Regions from separate parts of the Exiguobacterium sp. BRG2 genome, predicted to be linked through region 1. Evidence: a T-box and tRNA genes for the amino acid it is inferred to sense, from the RefSeq annotation. Region 1 holds a T-box; the other holds one or more tRNA genes.

What was found. A T-box is a leader RNA that pairs with one kind of tRNA and senses whether it is charged. The one in region 1 lies ahead of ileS (isoleucine--tRNA ligase), so its partner is inferred to be a tRNA-Ile.
Region 2: it has a tRNA-Ile gene. The T-box ahead of ileS (isoleucine--tRNA ligase) is inferred to sense a tRNA for this amino acid. The anticodon was not compared.

The regions. Positions count from the first base shown of each region.
Region 1 covers NZ_JAUZUW010000002.1:70,682-74,106, forward strand. Annotated here, with positions in the region: gene Q9R23_RS03060 (YggT family protein) at 1-250, shown strand, start outside; gene Q9R23_RS03065 (YlmH family RNA-binding protein) at 247-1,017, shown strand; gene Q9R23_RS03070 (DivIVA domain-containing protein) at 1,041-1,562, shown strand; T-box leader at 1,563-1,806, shown strand; gene ileS (isoleucine--tRNA ligase) at 1,863-3,425, shown strand, end outside.
Region 2 covers NZ_JAUZUW010000001.1:204,264-207,688, reverse strand. Annotated here, with positions in the region: gene Q9R23_RS01045 (alpha-amylase) at 1-1,337, opposite strand, end outside; tRNA gene Q9R23_RS01040 (tRNA-Ile) at 1,454-1,527, opposite strand; tRNA gene Q9R23_RS01035 (tRNA-Met) at 1,539-1,612, opposite strand; gene Q9R23_RS01030 (Na/Pi cotransporter family protein) at 1,739-3,382, opposite strand.

The DNA.
Region 1 (3,425 bases):
TGGTCGTACATTAAGTACGTTATTACAATATTATAGTTATGTCATGATTGTGTACATTCTGCTATCTTGGTTCCCGAATGCCCGTGATTCGAAATTCGGACAAGTGCTCGCGATGTTGGTCGAGCCATTCCTAGCACCCTTCCGTCGTATTATCCCGCCTATCGGAGGCATGCTAGATATCTCGCCGATTGTTGCCTTTCTCGTCTTGAACTTGGCACAATCCGGTATCCGAGCTATCTTCTTCGTATGAGTGTATATGATCATTATCGTGGAAGCGAGCGGGAATTCGTCGATTCGGTCTTGAACTGGATTGATCACGTGGAAGCGACGTATACGTTTAAATTAACGGATTTTCTAGACCCTCGTGAACAGCAAATCACACAAGAACTCGTCGGTTCGAAATGCGCCCTCTTTTTTGAGGGCGGTTTCGAAGGCGCCGAACGTAAACGAGCAATCCTCGCACCAGACTATTATGAATACAACGCGGATGACTTTGACATTTCCATTTATCGCATTCATTATCCTACTAAATTCGTTGAACTATCTCATCGTCAAGTCACCGGTACATTATTGAACGTCGGATTGAAACGTGCCAAGTTCGGCGACGTCATCATCCAGGATCAAGTGCAATTTGCTGTCGCGGACGAAGTTGCGACATATATCGAAGCAAACGTCGAACGCGCAGGTAAGACGAAGATTCGTCTTTCGCGCGTAGACGCAGAAGATCGCTTGAAAGTGAAGGAACAAGAGTGGGAAGAGACGCTCGGGTTCGTCAGCTCACTTCGGTTCGATACTGTCGTCAGTGAAATTCTCGGCTTCTCCCGTCAAAAGGCACAGACGCTCATTAAACAGGGTGAAAGTAAAGTGAATTATAAGGTAGTCGATGACGTGAGTTTCATGCTTGAAGAAGGGGATCTGCTTTCCTTACGTGGAACGGGACGCGTCAAACTGATTGCGATTCTCGGATCAACGAAACGGGATCGAATCAAACTACAATACGGTATTTTAAAAGGATAAAAAATGCGGAGGAGGAATTCATCATGCCATTAACGCCACTCGATATTCATAATAAGGAGTTCACACGAAAGTTTCGCGGCTACGACGAGGATGAAGTGAACGAATTCCTAGATCAGGTCATCAAGGATTTTGAGTTGTTGTTACGTGAGAACCGTCAACAACAGGAAGTCATCCAAAACATGCAAGCGCGTGTCGATTACTTTAGTTCGATGGAAGAAACATTGAATAAATCGATTATTGTCGCACAGGAAGCGGCAGAAGAAGTGAAAGCGAATGCTTCAAAAGAAGCAAGCTTGATCTTGAAACAGGCAGAACGCGAAGCAGAGCAATTGCAAGATGCGGCACAACGCCGGGCACAACGGACGGACTTCGAAGTGGAACAGATGCGTAAGAAAATCGAACTCTATCGCAATCGCTTCAAAGTGTTGATCGATGCTCAAATGGAATTATTGACGAGCCACGACTGGGATGCATTTGATTTCTCTTCACGTGGAGCGCTTGACGATGTTCCAGCAGTTGCGTATAATGACGACGATGTCGTATAAATCAAATCAATGATAAGGACACGTCGCATCTTGGACAGTTGACAGCGAATCGGGAAATGGTGGAAGCCCGAGCAACGAAAGAGATGGGATATCCCCTTAGAGTGTATGACTGAACGTTCGCCGAACAGTAAGTCATGCCGGTTCACTCCCGTTAACGAGTTCTTAAGCGGTCCTGCGTCGTCGAACATACGAGCAGCAGGATTAGTAGGGTGGTACCGCGAGTTCAGCCAAGCTCGTCCCTATCTCAGGGATGAGCTTGGTTTTTTTGTACTTTTAAAGCGAAAGGTGAGAGATGGTCAGATGGATTACAAAGAAACCTTATTGATGATGAAAACGGAGTTTTTAATGCGAGGCAACTTGCCAAAACGTGAGCCGGATATGCAAGCACGATGGGAAGAGATGAATCTCTATGCTGCGGTCCAAGAAAAGAATGCTGGAAAGCCGACGTTCATCCTTCACGATGGTCCTCCTTATGCGAACGGTGACATCCACATGGGGCACGGATTAAACAAAGTTTTAAAAGACATCATCGTCCGTTACAAATCGATGAATGGCTTCCAGTCCCCTTACGTACCAGGTTGGGACACACATGGCTTGCCTATCGAGACAGCACTTCAAAAAGCAGGTGTTGACCGCAAATCGATGACGGTTGCGGAATTCCGTGAGTTATGTGCGAAATATGCGCTCGAACAAGTCGATCACCAACGTGATCAATTCAAACGTCTCGGTGTTCTCGGTGACTATGACAATCCATATATCACGCTTCAACCAGAATTTGAAGCAGCTCAAATTCGTTTGTTCGGGGACATGGCGAACAAAGGCTATATCTATAAAGGGAAAAAGCCGGTCTATTGGTCACCGTCTTCTGAATCAGCACTAGCTGAAGCAGAAATCGAATATCAAGACAAACGGTCAGCTGCGATCTATGTCGCATTCCAAGTCATGGATGGAAAAAACATCCTTGAGCCGACGGATCATTTCGTCATCTGGACGACCACTCCATGGACGATACCAGCGAACCTTGGAATCTCTGTCAGTGCAGAATTGACGTATGCGCGGATCGAGTATCAAGGAAAAGGATATATCGTAGCGGAAACACTTGTTCCAGAAGTCATCGAAGCGCTCGGATGGGAAGGCGCGACAATTGGACGTGTCTTCAACGGTGCGGACTTCGAGTACGTGAAAGCGAAACATCCGCTTTATGACCGTGAATCACTCGTCATGCTTGGCGACCACGTTACAGCTGAAGCGACGGGTGTCGTTCATACAGCTCCAGGACACGGGGAAGATGACTTCCGTATTGGTCAAGCATACGGGCTTGACGTTCTCTGCCCAGTTGACGATAAAGGTGTCATGACGGCAGAAGCTCCTGGATTCGAAGGCATGTTCTATGAAGATGCGAACAAAGAAATCGGTCTCGCACTCGAAGAAGCAGGCGCTCTCTTAAAACTGTCATTCATCAAACACTCGTATCCACACGACTGGCGGACAAAAAAACCGGTCATCTTCCGGGCAACGCCACAGTGGTTCGCTTCAATCAAAGACTTCCGTGCAGAAATCCTTGATGAGATCAAAGGCGTCCAGTGGGTACCAGAGTGGGGTGAAACACGTCTCCACAACATGTTCAAAGACCGCGGCGACTGGGTCATCTCCCGTCAACGTGCTTGGGGCGTTCCACTTCCAATCTTCTACGCTGAAGATGGAACGGAAATCGTCACGCCAGAAACGATTGATCATATCGCGAATCTATTTGCAACTCACGGATCAAATGTCTGGTATGAGCGCGAAGCAGTCGACTTGCTTCCTGAAGGATTCACACATCCAGCAAGTCCGAACGGTATCTTCAAAAAAGAAACGGACATC
Region 2 (3,425 bases), on a different contig from region 1:
CCCGCACGCTCTTCACCGACGAACATGCGTTTCTCGCACATGTCGGCGTTCGAAAGCAACACGGCACAACCTGAGTTCTCGATTTCATCGACACCAAGACGGACCCAGCCTACACAGTGCGGATCATCGAAATAATCCTGTTGTTCTCCGTATGCTTTATGATAGCGCGTATAGAGCAGGGCATTGATCATCTCTTTTTTCCCTTCGACAGGGGTCGGTCCTTGGACGCCATAGTAATCCCCATAAAAGACACATGGATATCCGTCCTTACGTAACAAGATCGCTGCATAGGCATGTTGCTTGAACCAGTCATCCACCCATGATTCTAGCGACTCGCCAGGCTGTGAATCGTGATTGTCGACGAACGTCACGGCATTCGTCGGATGCGACTCGACGAGCGTATCCGCAAACAATGTCGTTAAATCAAATTTTTCTCCCTGCTTGGAAGCTTCATGGAATTTATAATGAAGCGGAACATCAAACAAATCGATCGTGTAGTCGACACTGTCCAGGAAATGACGGCAATCGTCGAGATCTGACTTCCAAAACTCGCCGACCATGTAAAAATCGCCTTCGCTGCTTTCCATCATCGATTTCGCGAATTCACGGACAAATTCATAGTTGATATGCTTGATCGCATCAAGACGGAAGCCTTGGCAATCGATCGTGTCCTTGAACCAGTGTCCCCAACGGATCATTTCTTCCCGTACCGTCGGATGATTGTAGTCGATGTTTGCAAACATGAGATAGTCATAATTGCCGAACTCATCATCTACTTGGTTGTTCCAATCTTTATTGTTTCCGGAAATCTTAAAGATCCCTGTTTTTTCTTCGCGTGCGTCAAAATCCGTTCCATTGAAGAATTCGTGCGTCCAGACGAAATCCGAATACTTTCCATTACGACCTGGGAAAGTAAACTTCGTCCACGCATCGATTTCAAACTCTTCTGAAATTTCTTTCGATCGATCTTCTGGATTGACTTCCACTACTTTAATCGTCTCGAGTTCGTCTGCTGCAGCTTTATGGTTCATGACAACATCCGCATAAACAGCGATATCGTTCTCATGGGCAACTTCGATTGCTTCGACCAGCTCATCCTTTGTGCCATATTTCGTCCGGACCGTTCCTTTTTGATCGAACTCGCCTAAGTCGTAGACATCATAGATGCCGTATCCTGTATCTTCATCCGACTGACCTTTCGATGCTGGAGGAATCCACACGGACGTGATGCCGGCAGCACGCAATTCAGGCGCTCGTTCTTTCAAACGTTGCCAGTGCTTTCCATCATTCTCTACATGCCACTCGAAAAACTGCATCATCGTATGGTTACGTTCCATCTCTCTTCGCTCTCCCTTAGTTACTATAGTATGAATATTATTACAATACCTTTACTATTCCCTGAGCGAACAAAAATAAACGCTTCCCGTTTTTCAACGAGAAGCGTTCCACCAAATGGACCCTGCAGGACTCGAACCTGCGACCGGACGGTTATGAGCCGTCAGCTCTAACCAGCTGAGCTAAGGGTCCTTAAGTAATAGTAGCGGCGGAGGGAGTCGAACCCACGACCTCACGGGTATGAACCGTACGCTCTAGCCAGCTGAGCTACACCGCCATGATGTATGTTTCTTACTCTTATTAGATTACGAGATGTGACGAAACTTGTCAATATGCTATTTCAAAAAAATAAACAGCTGATTTCATTTTTTTCGAAATCAGCTGTTATAAAATACGTCTACGCTTAGTTCGTTAATGCTGTCCGCTGTTCAAGGACGAGATCCGTGATGTTCACAGCGTGATCGCCGATTCGTTCAAGGTTTGAAAGTAAGTCAACGAAGATCATTCCCGCCTGTCCTGTACATTCACCAGCATTCACGCGAAGTACATGATGTTTACGGAATGAACGTTCGAGTGCATCAAGTTTCCCTTCAAGTTCAAGAACTTTTCGTGCAAGCGTGACATCATCTTCTTCGACGGCGCGAATCGCACAAGCGACGATCTCTTGTGTCAGGACATACATCTCATCAAGCTCTCGCTTCGCAGATGTGGTGAACTGAATCCGGTTGACGATCTGGAAGTCGATTAATTCAACGATATTCTCGACATGATCACCGATCCGCTCGAAGTCATTGACAGCATGCATCAGTAGCGAATGATCATTTGATTCACGCTCTGATAAATCATGTGCGGCTACTTTGACAAGATAACTCGTGACTTCTGTATTTAAGTGGTTGATCGCGTATTCAATCTGCTCTGATTCCGATACATCCTTCTTATCATGCGATTGCGTGTAACGGTGCGCTTTCGCAAGTGCGTCTTTCGAGAATTCACCCATACGCAAAACTTCAAGTTTCGCTTGGTTTAAGGCAAGCGCAGAAGATTGATTTAAGATGTTTTGATCGAGATGACGCGGTTTTGAATCGATCGTCGTATCCGTACCTGGTACGATTTTTTGAACGAGCCATGCGATTTGTGCGATGAACCAACATTGAATCAATGTGTTGACGACATTGAACGTTCCGTGTGCAAAAGCAATTTGCATTTTCGGTTCTAAACCAAGCGCGTCTGTAATCCATGCGATGAAGCTTGAGAACACTGGTAATGCGATCAAGAACAAAATTGTTCCGATGATATTGAAGATGACGTGTGCGGCGGCTGTCCGTTTGGCTGCGATCGACGCACCAAGTGCTGCAAGTACTGCCGTAATCGTTGTTCCAATGTTATCACCGAACAAGACCGGTAGTGCCGCTTTGATATCGATCATGCCACCAGCATACAACTCCTGTAAGATACCAATCGTCGCAGATGACGACTGAACAAGAACTGTAAAGATAGTTCCCACGAATACACCAAGCAATGGGTTATCCGACATCGAGACAGTCAACTCTCGGAACCAGGCACTTGATTCGAGCGGAGCCATCCCGTCCCCCATCAATGTGAGACCGTAAAACAATGCACCGAAACCAAAGAAAATCTGTCCGATATACTGAACACGTTCTTTATTGAAGAAGAAGATCAAGAAAGCACCGATGGCGATTGCCGGAAGTGCCGCTTCTTTAACGTTGAAGCCGATGATAAAGGCCGTGATCGTCGTACCGATGTTCGCTCCCATGACGACACCAATTGCTTGTCGTAAATTCATCAGACCTGCACTCACGAGTCCGACGACGATGACAGTCGTACCGGATGACGATTGAATCAATATCGTGACGACGATACCTGCTAAGATACCTAATAGTGGATTCGTCGTATACTTATCGAGGATATAACGTAATCGGTCTCCCGCTGTTTTTTGGAGACCATCTCCCATATACTTAATACCGAAAAGGAAAATCCCAAGTCCACCGATGAAGGTAAAAATCATTTCCTGCAAATCATAGTTCATCTTGCCAGCTCCTTTATTTGATGTGGATTGATGTGTTTGTAAA